Regions from separate parts of the Brevibacillus ginsengisoli genome, predicted to be linked through region 2. Evidence: riboswitches for the same ligand, from Rfam matches in the RefSeq annotation. Region 2 holds a riboswitch; the other holds the start of a gene.
The links. Region 2 has a riboswitch for S-adenosylmethionine ahead of ACQCN2_RS01520 (aminotransferase class I/II-fold pyridoxal phosphate-dependent enzyme). Riboswitches for the same ligand answer to the same signal wherever they lie in the genome.
Positions count from the first base shown of each region.

Region 1 (8,106 bases), on a different contig from region 2:
ATTAAGTCAATGATAACATAGGTTAAAATTGACTTATCTTTTATCAGTTGATAATTCATTAATATGAGTTAAAATGAACCTATGTAGAATTGGCTGAAAGAATAGAAGAGGTGGTTGAATGAGCTCTATCCGTAATGCGCTTTTATCTTTATTAGCACGAGAGCCTCTCAGTGGCTATGATATTAAGAAGCATATGAACAATCGCTTGGGACCTTTTTGGAAGGCGGGGAGCAATCAGGTCTATCCAGAGCTAGCCAAGATGGAAACCGAGGGTCTGGTTAGGCTACAAGGAATTGAGCAGCACGGCTTCCGTCCGACCAAAAAGTTGTATGAGATTACAGAGGCAGGTCAGGAAGAAGTCATACAATGGACGATGGAACCAGGCGAAGTCGAACATACACGGGATGATTTCCTTTTGAAGACCTATAACTCCTGGCTAATTGATCCGGAGCAGATGAAGGGACAAATTGAGATCGTCAAACAACAACATGAAGAGAAGCTAGCTGCCTATTTGGAGAAAGTGAAGGAGTTAACGGACATGCTTGATCCATCCAACACTCACGACCCGATCGCCTCTAGTATTTCGGTTGTGGAATTTGGAATTGAATATGAGCGACTTTATATTACCTGGTGTGATAAACTAATGAACAAATCATCAAGCCTTAAACAGGTGAAAGAACAGAAAGAGGGATATTCATCGTGAATATTGAGATTGCCAAATCATCAATCGAGAAAGAGTTAAAAATCGGAGATAGCGTACCGTTCACTGAGCGAGGCATGTACATAGGAAACGGAACGGTTATCGAGATTAAATCGGAGACATACGTTGTAGAGCTTGACAATCGAGTAACAGAAAACATGGAAAGATACGGTTTGAACCGCTAACGAAACAATACCGCTTAACACAACAATCACAGCACCATTCAAGGATTGCTCTATTTAGAAAATAAAAAGGGTATAAACCTGTAAAATGTTACAAAATTGTGAACTATTTTCAGTTTTTCCTGATATAATAAGGGTAGGAAGGAAAATACTGGAGGGGATTGTATGTTGACATTTACTCTTCTTGCAGTCGTGATGATCACCAACTTTTTGCTTCTGTCATCGAAGATTCCACAACGGATCGGTATTGCAGCTGGTCTCAATACGATGGTTTTGGTGACTCTATTAGGGTTAATGGTGGCCCAATGGGGAGAGAGTGGGGAATGGATGTTTTACATTCCGCTAGTGTTTTACAATGTTCTTCCGATGTATGTTGTGATCTTTTTATTTAGCGTGTTAAAACCTGTGAACACAAATAAGTTCTCCGTTATTTATGGCAAAAAGATGTAAGCGGTTACAACATAAATTACATAACATTTGTTATGTAAACTGATTCGACACATAAAAATGGACACCTCGCAAAAGAGGGTCCATTTTTATGTGTCAGGGAAATCCAGTATTGGGGACAGCGCATTCTGACTATGCTACGCAGAGAAGTTATTTGGACATGGCATCGTTTCATATTATAATTTCAGGGAGAGGGACACAAGAAAGATTCACTTGGGTCAAGAAAATCGAAAAATGACAACAGAGATAAGCCATGAGACAAAGGATGAAGTAATAATGAATCAAGCAGCTGTTCGCAAGGAAGGCAACTTAACCATTTATGAGCTTGTGAATCATCAGACGAAATCTTCTTTTCAAGTTGTTCCAGAACGCGGGGGGATCGTCATTAGCCTTAAGCTTCTGGGAGATGAACTATTATTTCTGAACGAGGAAACGCTTCATAATCCAGATTCCAATATTCGCGGGGGAATCCCGATTCTTTTCCCAATTTGCGGGCAACTTGAACACGGAGAATATGAACTTCACGGCCAGACTTTCCCAATGAAGAATCATGGGGTAGCACGAAATCACCCGTGGCAAGTGCTCCAAATACAAGAGGAAAATGAGCTCTCAATCACACTCGGTATGAGGAGTAATGAAGAGACCAAACGATCTTTCCCTTTTGATTTTGAATTGATTTTCCGTTACGAGCTGCAGGATCATGCGCTCATTATCCATCAGGAATATTGGAATCACTCAGAAATCCCGATGCCTATGTACAGCGGTTTTCATCCTTATTTTGCGACAGACCACAAAACGATTCACATCAAAACCGATGCAACCCAGTATCTTGATTACAATGACGGGGGGATTAAGGGGTATGAGGGCTCCTTTAATTTAAGCGAGCGGAGTGAATCTGTCGTTCTGCTTGACACACAAGAGCCGCAAGTCAGCTTTGCTCTTCCAGAAATCAATCGCAACGTCATGATCACGTACGACAAGCTTTTCCGTTATATGGTGATCTGGACAGAGCTTGGATCCCCGTTCATGTGTGTAGAACCTTGGATGGCCAAAACAAATGAGATGAATCTCAAAAAAGAACTGCTATATGTCCAGCCCAAAGAAGCGTTACGAACGCGCATCACTATATCAGTCGATCAATAAACGATGTTCACAATTTCCAGTAAGGAAGACGCAAGATTCCATTGCATAAATCCAAGTTTTATAGTAGGATTAATTTAACAAAATATTCTTATCAAGAGAGGCGAAGGGACTGGCCCGATGATGCCCAGCAACCACTACGTAGTAGAAGGTGCTAATTCCAGCAGGACATTTTGTTCTGGCAGATAAGAGTGAGGTAGGTGAAACTTCTTCTTATCGGAGAAGTTTTTTTGTTTTTCCTGCTTCATGAGTCATACGATGGAAGGAAATACTCATACGCCAGAAACTGAGCCAATCTTCTGAAGTTTGGCAAGACTGACATGAATACATGAAAAAAGAAAAGAGGAATGAAGCATGGCTGAAATCAGAATCCGTAACACCAATGAACGAATCAGTGGTAAAGAAAATGTTCTCGCTTTTCTGGAAAAACACGGGATTTTGTTTGAACAGTGGGACACCAGTAAGCTCCCCACAGAACTAAAGGATAAATTTACCCTATCCGATGAGGAGAAACAACAAATTCTTGCGACCTACGATTCAGAGATTCGCGATTTGGCTGAACGTAGAGGCTATTTGATCTGGGATGTCATCTCTTTGTCAGATGCGACACCGAACCTTGAGGAATTACTGAAAAAATTTGAGGCCATTCACACTCACACAGAAGACGAGATTCGTGCGATCGTGTCAGGCCGGGGGATTTTCATTATCAAAGGACCTGAAGAAGTAGGGTATTTCGATGTTGAATTGGAGGCGGGCGACGTTATCTCCGTGCCTGAACATAATCCGCATTTCTTTACCCTGATGGAGAATCGCCAAGTGGTGGCGGTCCGTCTGTTTATTGAAAAAGATGGCTGGGTAGCACAACCGTACGAAGATCCAAACTTTCAAAAAGCATAAGTTAACTCCATCTAGCAAAATAAACTGATAAAAGAAGAGTGCCTCCGAACCGGGGCACTCTCTCTTATTCTTCAGGTTCATCATAATGCCGAATGTGTTGAATAGTGGTGGGCAATTCTTGTAAAGCCGTTCGTAAAAATGACGGATAAAGCGGGAGATGCTCCAATTCTTCAAGCGGAAACCACCGGAAGATCAGCTGGACATCGTGTTCTATTCCTGTAAACTCCTCTTGCATATTCCTAGGAAGAGAATTGTCTTGTATGGATAACAGATAATACATAGCCAGTTCATGATAAGGTAGGTTCTCATGGCTAAAAAAGTTTTCCACCAGCCATAGCAATCGTTCAACGGAAACCGTTACACCAAGTTCTTCTTGGAATTCACGCTGGATCGTGATCTCAGACGGTTCCATAACTTCGCCTCTGCCTCCTGGAAGAGCCCAGAAATCATCGTGTATATTGCGATGCAGCAATACATGACCTTGGTGGAGGACAACTCCCACGATGCGATTATGAAAAATACCTTGAGTTCCTTGGATGCGAATCATTTCCCTCATATTATTCCTCCCTCTAATGAATAAACAGACTGTATAAATTCTATATTTTCACAAATAGTGAAATCTGTACAGCCCCAGAGAAGCTTTATTACACATAAATGCTTGAAAATTATGAATAGTTAAAGGAGAATGAAAATACAAATCTAATCTATATAAAATGGATGATTTTTAATTTCCTGGAGTGATTGAATGAAGTACAACTATGAAATCATTGAATATCAGTCTGGTCTTCCCATTAATATATTTGTGCATCGTGTTCATGAGGTAGAATTGCATTGGCATAATGAAATTGAAGTCATTTTTGTTCTAAAAGGTTCACTCAGTATCATGGTTGGACCAAACCATTACTTGTTAAAAGAAAAGGACCTTATTTTAATTAATCGGAATGAAGTACACAGCACATATAAAACAGGGGAAGACAATATTTTATTGGCCTTCCAAATCAATCCGAAGTTTTCTCATTCCTATTATCCTGATCTCGGTAAATTGACTTTTGACGTTAAATCCTTCCTTTTCGACGAAATGCATCAAGAAAGATTTGATAAGATCAGACACTATCTAGCACAATTGATGTGGGTAATGAATAAAAAAGGCGAGGGATACCTGTTTCAACTGGTAATCATCGTCAACTCCTTGCTCCTTCACTTAATCAAGTATTTTAACCCAATCATTGTAGATGATGTAAAGGTGAAAAATCATAAGAAAAATCTGGAACGTCTTGATCGAATCATTAAATATGTAGATGAAAATTACGCACAAAAAATCTCCTTGCAGCAAATATCCAATCAAGAGTATTTAAGTGTTTATTACTTGTCTCATTTTTTTAAAGATCATGTAGGGGTACCCTTTCAGGAGTATGTGATCCAGAAACGATTGGAGACATCGGTTGATCTTCTGTTACATAGTGACCAAACCATTACTGATATCGCAGCTAGTTGTGGGTTTTCCGATATCAAGCTATTTTATAAACACTTCAAAAAGAAATATAAGTGCAAGCCACTCGAATATAAACAACAGATCAGGTTAAGGGAGTCTAACGTAAACGGTGATAATCTCTCTCATAAAGGATATTTGGATATCGAGCATACCGCTATTTTTGAAAATTTGTTCGCCTACCAGCAGCTTGATAATAAAACGATACAGGAATCCGTGCCACCGGAAGAAAGATTTCATGTAATCCGAGCAGATCAGGAAGGCACATCTTTTCCACACTACTGGAGAAAGCTGGCCACCTTTGGCAGGGCGATTGAAGGATTAAGGGAGGATTGGCGTAGGCAACTGAGAGAAATGCAGAAGGAGATCGGTTTTGAGTATATTCGATTTCATGGGATATTTAACGATGAAATGATGCTCTGTAATCGCAATACTCTAGGGGAGATCATATACAACTGGACATACGTCGATCAACTATTCGATTTCTTGCTGGAAATCGGAATCAAGCCATTTTTGGAGCTTAGCTTCATGCCATCGGAGCTTAAAAAGACAGATGAAACGGTCTTTTGGTGGAAAGGTAACATTTCACCCCCGAACGATATTATGCAATGGACTCAAATGGTAACGGCTCTGATTAAGCATTGTGTGAATCGATACGGGATGAAAGAGGTACAGAACTGGTATTTTGAGGTTTGGAATGAACCCGATTACGAAGGTGTATTTTGGGACGGAAGCAAGGAAGAGTTTTTTGAGTTTTACAAGGAAACAGCAACGGCAATTTATGAGATTTCAAACCGATTTCAGGTTGGCGGCCCCGGACTTGCTTTTCCACTAAACCAAGCGTGGATCAAGAAGTTTTTGGACTTTTGTCATGCGAATCAAGTACCATTGGATTTTATTTCTTACCATATATACTGCGAAGATGATCATATCGAATCAAGTCAAGGGGAAGACTCAGGAACATTTTACGAGACGATGGGTAATCCCTATGGGTCTTACTATTGCGGAAGTGATTATACAGGTGAACAAGCAAAGCGGATGAAAGAAACCATCGAAAGCTTGTCCACACAAAAAATAGAGATCCATGTAACAGAATGGAATATTTCACATTCCAGCAGAAATTTGATCCAGGATACGGCATTTATGGCACCGTTTATCATCGATAGCGTTTTGAAAACCAGGGGTACTGTCGATTCACTAGGCTATTGGGCTTTTACGGATCTTTTTGAAGAGTTTAAAGCGGGTCTTACCCCGTTTCATGGAGGATTTGGGTTAATCAATCATCATGGAATCAAAAAGTCTTCGTATTTCGCTTATACCTTCTTATCCAAATTGGGCGATGAATTGATCGAACAAGGCGAAGACTATATCGTAACGAAACGCGACGGTCATATTCAGATTCTTCTGTATCATTATGTTTACTTTGACTACTTATTTCGCAACGGCGATATTACCGGATTGAATCAAATTGAAAGATATTCGGTTTATGAAGAAAAACCTTACAAGAACATCAGAATCCACCTGAAGGGTCTACATGGGAATTATAGAAGGACGAACTATGTCTTGAACCGGGAAGACGGCTCCTCCTTTGACGCGTGGGTAAACATGGGAGCCCCAATGGACTTAACAGGAGAGGATGTTTCTTATTTGAAAGCAAAAGCCTTTCCTAAGTTAGAAGTGTCCTATTTGTTTGAGGTGACTGAATATGAGGTGACTGCTCAACTTCCCGTGCATGGTGTTGAACTGATCATTTTGGAAAAAGTCCTATAAGTGTTTCACTTCAAAACCCCCTAACGAGCTTCGGAACTGAACCGAGGCTTATTTTCTTATGACCGGACGATCAGAAAAATCCGCAAATAATACCAATGAAATTCAGCAATATAGGTCAATGATATTGACTCTCATTTCCAATAAAATAAATTTGGAAGCGTTTACAATCTAGCGAAGGGGGACTCGCAGATAGTGGCAAAATAACCAGCATGAATAAGGCAATTGAAGTACAAAACGTAGAAAGAGGTGGAACGATGGAAATACAAGTAAAAGAAGTTTCAAAAACACAATTAGCCGTACAAAAATTATCATGGTTTGAACGGATCGGTTATGGCTTCGGCGATTTGTCATCCAACCTGATTTTCCAGATGATTTCGAACTTTTTGATGTTTTTTTATACCGATGTGTATGGTATTGGACCAGGAATAGTGGCAACGCTGTTTTTTGTCACAAAAATCTGGGACGCCGTTTTTGATTTGGTGCTTGGCGCACTGATCGACAAAACGAAAAGCAGATTTGGAAAAGCCCGGCCCTACCTTTTGTACGGAACACCCGCGTTTATCATCTCAGGTATTTTATGCTTTTCAACTCCTGATCTAAACGAAACCGGAAAAATTGTCTATGCGTATATTACTTATTTTATCTTAGGAATGGCGTATTCATTGGTTAACATCCCGTATTCAACACTTACGGCAAGGATGACACAGGACTTCCAAGAAAGATCAGTGCTTTCTTCTGTTCGGATGATGTTTGCTATGTTGGGGGGGTTAATTGTATCCGCACTTACGATGCCTTTAGTCGATTGGCTTGGAGCAGGAAGTCCCACCAAAGGCTGGCAATGGACCATGGTCATTTTTTCTCTTGTTGGCGGCATTTTATATTTCCTATGTTTTCTTTCCACCAAAGAAAGAGTTGTTTTGAAAACTGAAAAATACGGGTTAAAAGATATCTTTCGCGCAATTTTTAAAAATAAGCCATTTTTATCGGTATCCCTTTCCTTTATGTTTGCACTTGGGGCATTAAGCATCCAGATGGCGGCGGTCATTTATTATTTCAAGTACTATATTGGCAACGAAGACCTCGTTACTCCATTCTTTACGCTATGCAGTGTGGCAGCCATTATCGGACCGTTTTTTGCTCCTTACCTCTCCAAAAAAATGGGCAAGCGAAACGCCTCGATCTTCGGTGGAGTTATATCGGCTATTGCTTCTGGTATTTCATACTTTGGGGGGCCATCCAGTGTTGAGCTCGTGTTTATCACCAACATTATCGCAAGCATATTCTCCATGATTCCAACAGCGATAGGTTGGGGGATGTGCGCAGATACCGTTGAATATGCAGAATGGAAGCACGGAGTTCGTCCGGAAGGTGTCATCTACGCAGCATTTAGCTTTGTGCAAAAAGTGGCGATGGCCATTGGAAGTACGGTCGGCGCAGCAATTTTGGCCACAACAGGGTATGTCGCGGATGCTCAGCAGTCC
Region 1 is NZ_JBNJQR010000002.1:516,781-524,886, reverse strand. Features, by position in the region: gene ACQCN2_RS06035 (PadR family transcriptional regulator) at 119-703, shown strand; gene ACQCN2_RS06030 (hypothetical protein) at 700-885, shown strand; gene ACQCN2_RS06025 (hypothetical protein) at 1,048-1,332, shown strand; gene ACQCN2_RS06020 (aldose epimerase family protein) at 1,606-2,472, shown strand; SAM riboswitch class I at 2,558-2,661, shown strand; gene ACQCN2_RS06015 (1,2-dihydroxy-3-keto-5-methylthiopentene dioxygenase) at 2,824-3,366, shown strand; gene ACQCN2_RS06010 (NUDIX hydrolase) at 3,431-3,922, opposite strand; gene ACQCN2_RS06005 (GH39 family glycosyl hydrolase) at 4,112-6,625, shown strand; gene ACQCN2_RS06000 (MFS transporter) at 6,880-8,106, shown strand, end outside.
Region 1: it holds a riboswitch for S-adenosylmethionine, as region 2 does, so the genes downstream of both, ACQCN2_RS06015 (1,2-dihydroxy-3-keto-5-methylthiopentene dioxygenase) here and ACQCN2_RS01520 (aminotransferase class I/II-fold pyridoxal phosphate-dependent enzyme) in region 2, are expected to answer to the same signal.

Region 2 (8,106 bases):
CTCAATTCGAAGCAAATTAATCGTATTAATTGTTGCATGTATGGTGATTCCTGCGCTGACGATTAGTGTGATTGGTTACATGCAAGCCAAACAATCGTTAATCGATGATGGCAAACAAGCGCTGAAAACGGTTGTAGACAATGCCTACGATGTCCTGACGCTGTTAGATGAACAAGTGAAGACAGGGAAAATTACGCAAGAAGAAGCGCTGAAAAGAGCAAATGAAATTCTGGCGGGCCCCTTAAAAGCAGATGGCAAGGAACGAGACTATCTGAAAACCAGCTATCATTATGGGGAGAGTGGGTATCTGTTCATTAACAGCGCAGATCCCCAAACGCCTCAAAAAACCTACGTGCATCCTCGGTTTGGTGTGATTGGCAAGGTTCCGATGATGAAGACTCCTGATGGTCAGGAAGTTCTACCGATGCTTCAGGAAGCTTCCAAGAAAGCGAACATAGAGGAACGTTATGTCGATTTTCCATTTTACTTGCCTGGACAAAGCCTGAATGATCCGAATGCTCAAATTGGTACCAAAACGTCGTATCTTCGTTATTTTGAGCCTTGGAACGCGTACATAGCTTGTGGAGCGTATGATTATGAGTTTTATCAATCGATTAAGTCCTATGAATACATGATTATAATCGTTACAGTAAGCGCAACCTTGCTGGGAGCTTTAGTCGCATACTGGTTCGCCCATCAATATTCTCGTGTTCTTCGTCAGATCGGCTCAGTGATTGAAGAGGTCGGAAAAGGAAATTTGACCTTGCAGGCGACGGTAAAAGGAAGGGATGAAGTGGCGCACTTGTCTACTCATCTCAATAAATCTACGGCTAATATGCGAAACATGATTCAGGAGGTCATTGAGGTAACGCAGACGGTGACGCAACACGCCGAATTCCTCAATGAAGGGGCAGGGCAAACAGGCAAGGCTTCCGAGCAAATTGCTGTAACCATAACAGACATGGCTGAAGCCACTTCCATGATGCGGGACGACACCATGGTAACGACGGAAGCTATTCGTGAGCTTCAGGCAGAAATTCAAGAATCGACGGATCTGTTGAAAATCACGACAGACTCGACCAAACGTGCCGCTGATAACGCCCAGGCTGGTTTGCAGACAAGTGAACATGTGCAAAGCGAAATGAATCGAGTCAATGAGATTGTTCTCCATTCCGCGGATGTTGTAGAGGGTCTAAAGGGAAGGATGGATCAAATTAACGAGATAACCCAACTGATTACGGCCATCGCCGGACAAACCAATCTGCTTGCACTTAACGCTGCGATTGAAGCGGCTAGAGCGGGCGAACATGGTCGAGGCTTTGCGATCGTGGCTGACGAGGTACGTAAGCTGGCCGAAGCAACCAATAAAGCGGGACAAGAAATTATACAGGTGCTGGGTGAAATTCAAGGTAAATCGATGGAAGCTGTGGATGCCATCAAGCTCGGTGTGGACAGTGTGAATGATATTGGACAACTGGTGAATAAGAGCAGCCAATCCTTCAAAGAGATTACCAACGACGTCGGATTGGTTTCCAATCAGATTGCGGAGATTTATCAGGCATCAACCAACATCCGTGAGCAGGGCGAGCTTGCGTTTGGACGCATTCAAAATGTAACCAAAGTCAGCGTGGAAATTGCGGAAGGAATGGAGACAATTGCCTCTTCTGCCGAGGAGCAAACGGCTACGCTGGAGGAGACTGTCGCATCCGTTTCGGAAGTATCCCGTAATATCGCAATCCTGCATGACAAGGTAAAATCCTTTACCGTTTAACCGCTTGACTTTCGAGAATCCTTACGCTACTATTAATTTCAACTTGAACTGAATAGCAAACTTCTTATCAAGAGAGGCGGAGGGACTGGCCCGATGATGCCCGGCAACCGATCACCCATTTTGGGGATACGGTGCCAATTCCTGCGGAGCATTATGCTCTGAGAGATGAGAAGGATTTGCTTGCGGAAACGTAAACAAAGCCTTCTTTCGACAGGAAAGAGGGCTTTTTTCTTTGGAAAAAGCCACTTGGCCAAAGCTATGCAGGATTAAGGGAAGACTCAAGTGATGACAAGTGGAGGGATATACACATGCATGTAGAGACGAAACTGGTTCAAATTGGTGTGGGAAAAGAGAAAACAACGGGTGCTGTCAGCTTTCCCATCTATCATTCGACAGCGTATCGACACCCTACCTTGGGAGAGAGTACAGGGTTTGATTATTCGCGGACGGCCAATCCAACACGCGGTTTGCTTGAAGAAGCGATTGCCGAACTGGAGAGCGGCACTGCCGGTTTTGCCTGTGCGTCCGGTATGGCAGCGATTCAGACGATCATGGGATTGTTCTCTCAAGGGGACCACATCATCGTTTCGCTTGATCTATACGGAGGAACCTATCGTCTGTTCGAACAGGTGTATTCCCGCTACGGCTTCACCTTTAGCTATGTGGATTTACGTGAGACAGACAATGTGCTGCCTGCGATCAAGAGCAACACCAAAGCCATACTGGTGGAAACACCGACGAATCCGTTGATGCAGATCACTAATATAGACGCAATAGTCGGAATTGCGAGAGATCATCAGCTTCTCGTGATTGTTGACAATACTTTTATGACCCCATATTATCAACGTCCACTGGAGATTGGAGCCGATATTGTCTTCCATAGCGCGACCAAGTATCTAGCTGGACACAATGATGTGCTGGCGGGACTGATTGTAACCAAGGGAGAGGAATTATCGGAAAAAGTCCGGTTTTTACACAATTCAATCGGCGCAGTACTTGGTCCGCAAGACTCCTGGTTATTGATTCGCGGATTGAAAACCTTGGCCCTTCGAATGGATCGACACCAGGAAAATGCTTATCTCGTCGCTCGTTTCCTGGCATCTCAACCGCTGGTGACAGACGTGTTTTATCCGGGTCTGTCGTCTCATCAAGGCTATGAAGTCCAAATAAAACAGTCTAGCGGGTATAGCGGGATGGTTTCATTTCGAATCAAGGATTCATCCATGGTTGGGACCTTCTTAAGCAACCTCAAGATCATCTCTTTTGCCGAGAGCCTGGGGGGAGTAGAGTCGCTTTGTACCTATCCTGCCACTCAAACACATGCTGATATTCCGCAAGAGATTAGAGAGCATGTCGGAGTTTGTAACCGATTGCTGCGGTTGTCCATCGGCATCGAGCACGCTCAGGATATTATCCTCGATTTGGCGCAAGCCCTGGAATCTTGTCAATAGGTGAGGAGGAGATCAGAATGAAATTTGCCACCCAATTACTGCATGGGACGAGTGGGATTGATTCGGTTACGGGAGCGTCGAGTATCCCGATTTATCAAGCGTCTACCTTTCATCAATTTGATTTGGATCAACCAGGACATTTTGATTACGCGCGATCAGGCAACCCGACGAGAGAAGCCCTAGAAGATGCAATTGCCGGTTTGGAAGGGGGGAGCCGAGGCTTTGCTTTTGCTTCCGGGATGGCGGCGATTTCCAGTGTGTTCCTGTTGTTCTCTACCGGTGATCACTTAATTGTGTCTGAAGACGTGTATGGCGGAACGTTTCGGATTTTAACCAACGTATTTACGCGATTAGGTATTGAAGCAACTTTTGTGGATACGACCGATCCCAAGCGAGTTCAAGCAGCGATCAGGCCCACGACCAAAGGCATTTACCTGGAGACGCCCTCCAATCCTACGTTAAAAGTGACCGATATCCAAGCGATCAGCCAGATTGCGCAACAACACAAACTGCTGACGATTGTCGACAATACGTTTTTAACTCCGTATTACCAGCGTCCGCTTGCATTAGGGGCAGACATTGTCATTCACAGCGCGACCAAGTTTATTGCTGGACATAGCGATGTCGTGGCGGGGCTCGTCGTGACGAAGGATGAGAAGCTGGGGCAGCAACTGTATATGATTCAGAACGGTTTTGGAGCCATTCTCGGCGTTCAAGACTGTTGGCTGGTGATGAGAGGGCTGAAAACCCTGAAGGCTCGACTGGATGTAAGCACGCTGAGCGCCCACAGATTAGCTACCTGGCTGGAGGCTCATCCGCTGGTCGAGAGGGTCTACTACACGGGTCTCTTCGATAATCCGGGACATGCGCTGCAAGAGCGTCAAGCAACGGGACATGGCGCTGTGCTTTCTTTTGATTTGGGATGCAAGGAGCAGGCCAAACGCTTCCTGCAAGCCGTCAAATTGCCGCTTGTGGCGGTCAGTCTGGGCTCCGTAGAGAGCATTCTCTCCTATCCCGCGATGATGTCGCATGCTTCCATGCCCGCACACGAAAGACACCGCAGAGGGATTACGGATGGTTTGGTCCGTTTATCTGTCGGTCTGGAAGATGTGCATGATTTGGCGGCTGATCTGGAGCAGGCGCTTGAGGCTTCGGTTGAGCCGGTTGGTTTGCAACGGATTAGTATCTAACGAAGAGAAAAACGTTGGGAAATCAGGGTAGAACGATATCAATCGATTCAAAAGGCTGTTACTTGTGGCGTACAGTACGTCCAAGTAACGGCCTTTTTGTCGTCCTTCTCCTTTAAACGTCAGGGAAATGTAGCATTGGCCCATCAGTCGTCTAAATGTGAATAGGTATTGCACGATCTCATTTACATTATTAATAACATAGGTTACTATTAACATAGGTTACCAATAACAACCAGAGGTGTTTTTATGTCAATCAAATATGCCATTCTAGGACTTCTTAGCTGGAAGCCTTCAACAGGTTATGAATTAAAAAAGATTTTTGAAGAATCTTCCGCAATGTATTGGTCGGGTAACAACAATCAAATCTACAAAACGCTTGTTCAGCTCTTGAATGAAGGTTATGTGACGAATGAGATTCAACATCAGATGAGCTCTCCATCCAAGAAAATATACAGCATTACGGATGATGGGCTTGCTCGATTGAAAGAATGGGTTCTTTCAACACCAGAAGCTCCTGAGTTCAGGAAACCCTTTTTAATTCAATTGGCGTGGGCGGAACAACTAAGTGACGAGGAATTACATGATCTGCTGATCAACTATGAGAACGAGATCAAAATGCAATTGATCTTCCAGCAGGAAAAAATCAAACGCGGCGTTCCTTCACCCAGTAGAAACGCGCGTGAAGTGTTTTTGTGGAATAAGATTTCCGAAAACCTGCTATCTTCCTATCACAACGAACTAAACTGGGTTCAAGGAATTCGTAAAGAACTTTTTGAAAACGAAATGATGGAGGAGAGAATCAATATGAACTATCAACTAATCGAGAACGGAACCGACAAGTATATCGAATTACTTTCTGCTCCAACCCCACTTAGCAGCGAACAGGATGCTGTGGATCTAGTTGCTTTGAGCATCGAAAATGAGACAAATCTTCTGATGTTGCATAGTCAGGCTCTTTCGGAAGACTTTTTCAAACTTCGAACAGGCGTAGCAGGAAGAATGATTCAAAAATGGATCAACTACTCTGTAAAAACGGCGGCTGTCATACCAATGGAGTTGGTTAACAAAGGCAAGTTTAAGGAAATGGTGGCCGAGACAAATAAAAGCAATCATTTTAGGGTTTTTGAAACAAGAGAAGGTGCAGAGAGCTGGCTTTTGAAATGATCATAAAATGAAGGTGAAAATATTGAATGACAAATCATTGTACAAAACAGAAGCTGGGAGGGCTGCTGTACTCAATCATTATGATTTACTGCTTGCCCAATGCTCCGTTCCTTATGAAGAATTGAAGATTCTTACGCGTTATGGACAAACGTATATCATTGCGAGTGGAGATAAATCCTTGCCGCCACTAATCCTTTTACATGGCTCAGGTTCAAACTCGTCTATGTGGCTTGGAGATATGGCTCAGTATTCCAAGCATTATCGAGTATTTGCGGTTGACATCCCTGGTGATGCTGGAAAGAGTGAGGAAAAGCGATACTCATTGAAAAGCTCTGCCTATTCGGAATGGATAGATGATATTCTAAGTTCATTGCAGCTACAAAAATCAAGTTTTATCGGTATTTCTCTCGGAGCATGGATGGTCATTCATTTTGCTGTAAATCACTCGGCGAAGGTCGATAAGATTGTCTTAATTTCTCCTTCAGGTATTGGCTCCGAGAAAACTTCATTTATGTTTAAGGCAATGCCGCTTTTGCTTTTAAGTGAGAAAGGAAGAGACATAGTTACTCGGCTCGTAAATGGTAACCAGTCTATTCCGGAACAGGCAGCAAAGAATGTAAAATTAATTGCACGCCATTTTCATTTTCGCAAGGAGCCAGTACCGATCTTTACGGATTATGAACTTAGACGGTTGACCATGCCTGTGATGTTCATTGCTGGTGAAAAAGACGTGATGCTTCATTCAAAAAAGTCAGAAGAGAGGCTTACCAGATTGTTGCCTGATGCAAAAGTCAACCTTCTCCCGGATGCTGGCCATGTTCTTCTACATCTGACAAGTCGTATTTTGCCTTTTCTGTTATCCCAATAATTACCCTTTTGTTAACAGAAAAAACCACTGCTTACAAAGCAGTGGCCTCAATCAAATATCCTTTTCCTTTTTCTACGTATTTCTTTTCCACGAGAGAGATTTGTGTCAGTTTAGGAGGAACAAGAAATTGTCTGCGGATCTGGCTTTCGGCATAGGAGAAGGCTTTTTCGTCGGTTTCAGCTAGGATGACAGCCACCAACGATTGATTCTCCTCTGTGATGATCTCCAATTTATAAAGAAACATAGTCCACCTCTTTTCTGATGACGTTTATACCTGATTCACGGCCAGGATCTGGTCCAGCTGCTGTTGAATTTCGGCAACTCCCACTCGGCGAACATATTGATGGTATTTTTCATCAGGCAATCGGTGCTGCTTATATTGCTCCAGCAGGCTGCCAATCACAGGGGCGACGCGATCCCCAAGAATTCGTCCTTTTAGTTTTTGGTTAAAAGCTGCATCAGGTCCAAGGCTTCCACCTACGTATAGGTCGAATGCGTCCTTCATTCCATCCTCCGTTTTGATCAGGGAGCCTTGCAAGCCGATATCGGCAATTTGCTGCTGACCGCAAGAGTTCGGGCAACCGTTGACGTGAAGGCGAATCGGTGTGTCGATCGCCACATGCTCATCCAACCAAGTGGCAATAGCTTTCATCCTTGCCTTGGTTTCCACAATCGCCAGGTTACAGAATTCGTTCCCTGTGCAGGAAACAGCGTGACCGATAAACGTACGTGGATAAGGGGTCAGCTTCTCCAGTAATGATTCTGTTAACAATCCGTCCAGCTTGGCGTCGGGGACGTTGGCAATGATCAGGTTTTGGGAGTTGCAAGTACGAATGGAACCATCACCGTAGGTATCCGCAAGTCGCGCGATCTCGAAGAAGTCATCTGCATTCAGACGTCCAACCGGAAGCAGCAAGCCGACGTAATTCAGGCCTGGCTGCTTTTGTTGATGAACTCCGGTGAAGTATCCAGCATTCCAGCCTTTTACTTGATCTGTTCCCCGAGCAGGCATCGGACCAATCAGTTCAATCAGCTTATCGAGAAATTTCTCAGGGCCCCATTCCGCTACAAGGAATTTGAGGCGAGCGTGGTTGCGTTTCTCTCGGAAGCCGTAATCGCGGAAAATCTCCGTCACACCTTTGGCGACCTTTAACACTTCCTCAGGACGAACAAACAAATCAAGCTGTTTCGCCAAATAGGGCTTAGCGGACAGCCCACCACCGACCCAGACGTGGAATCCGATGACATTTTCTCCGTTTAATTCTTTGCTGGCAGGCGTGAAGGCAAGGTCATTAATCTCTGCGTGGGCTGTATTGTAGATGTTGGCGGAGATCGACGTTTTATACTTGCGCGGCAAATTGGAGAACTCACGGTTCAGCAGGAAGAAATCCTCCAATTCTCTAACCAGCGAGCTTGTGTCCATGAGCTCGTTCGGATCGATACCTGCCAGCGGGTTGCCGATAATCGTCCGCGGCACGTCACCACAGGCTTGATAAGAGAATAGGCCAACTCGCTCCAATCGATCAAAAATATCCGGTAAATTCTGAACCTGCAACCAATGGAACTGAACGGCTTGCCGAGTCGTCACATCAATCAGGCCTCGACCATAATCGCGGCTAATCTCCGCTAACATACGAGCCTGATCACTATTCAAGATCCCCG
Region 2 is NZ_JBNJQR010000001.1:275,903-284,008, forward strand. Features, by position in the region: gene ACQCN2_RS01515 (methyl-accepting chemotaxis protein) at 1-1,771, shown strand, start outside; SAM riboswitch class I at 1,833-1,943, shown strand; gene ACQCN2_RS01520 (aminotransferase class I/II-fold pyridoxal phosphate-dependent enzyme) at 2,080-3,222, shown strand; gene ACQCN2_RS01525 (aminotransferase class I/II-fold pyridoxal phosphate-dependent enzyme) at 3,240-4,412, shown strand; gene ACQCN2_RS01530 (PadR family transcriptional regulator) at 4,659-5,576, shown strand; gene ACQCN2_RS01535 (alpha/beta fold hydrolase) at 5,599-6,444, shown strand; gene ACQCN2_RS01540 (DUF3906 family protein) at 6,476-6,688, opposite strand; gene ACQCN2_RS01545 (nitrite/sulfite reductase) at 6,713-8,106, opposite strand, start outside.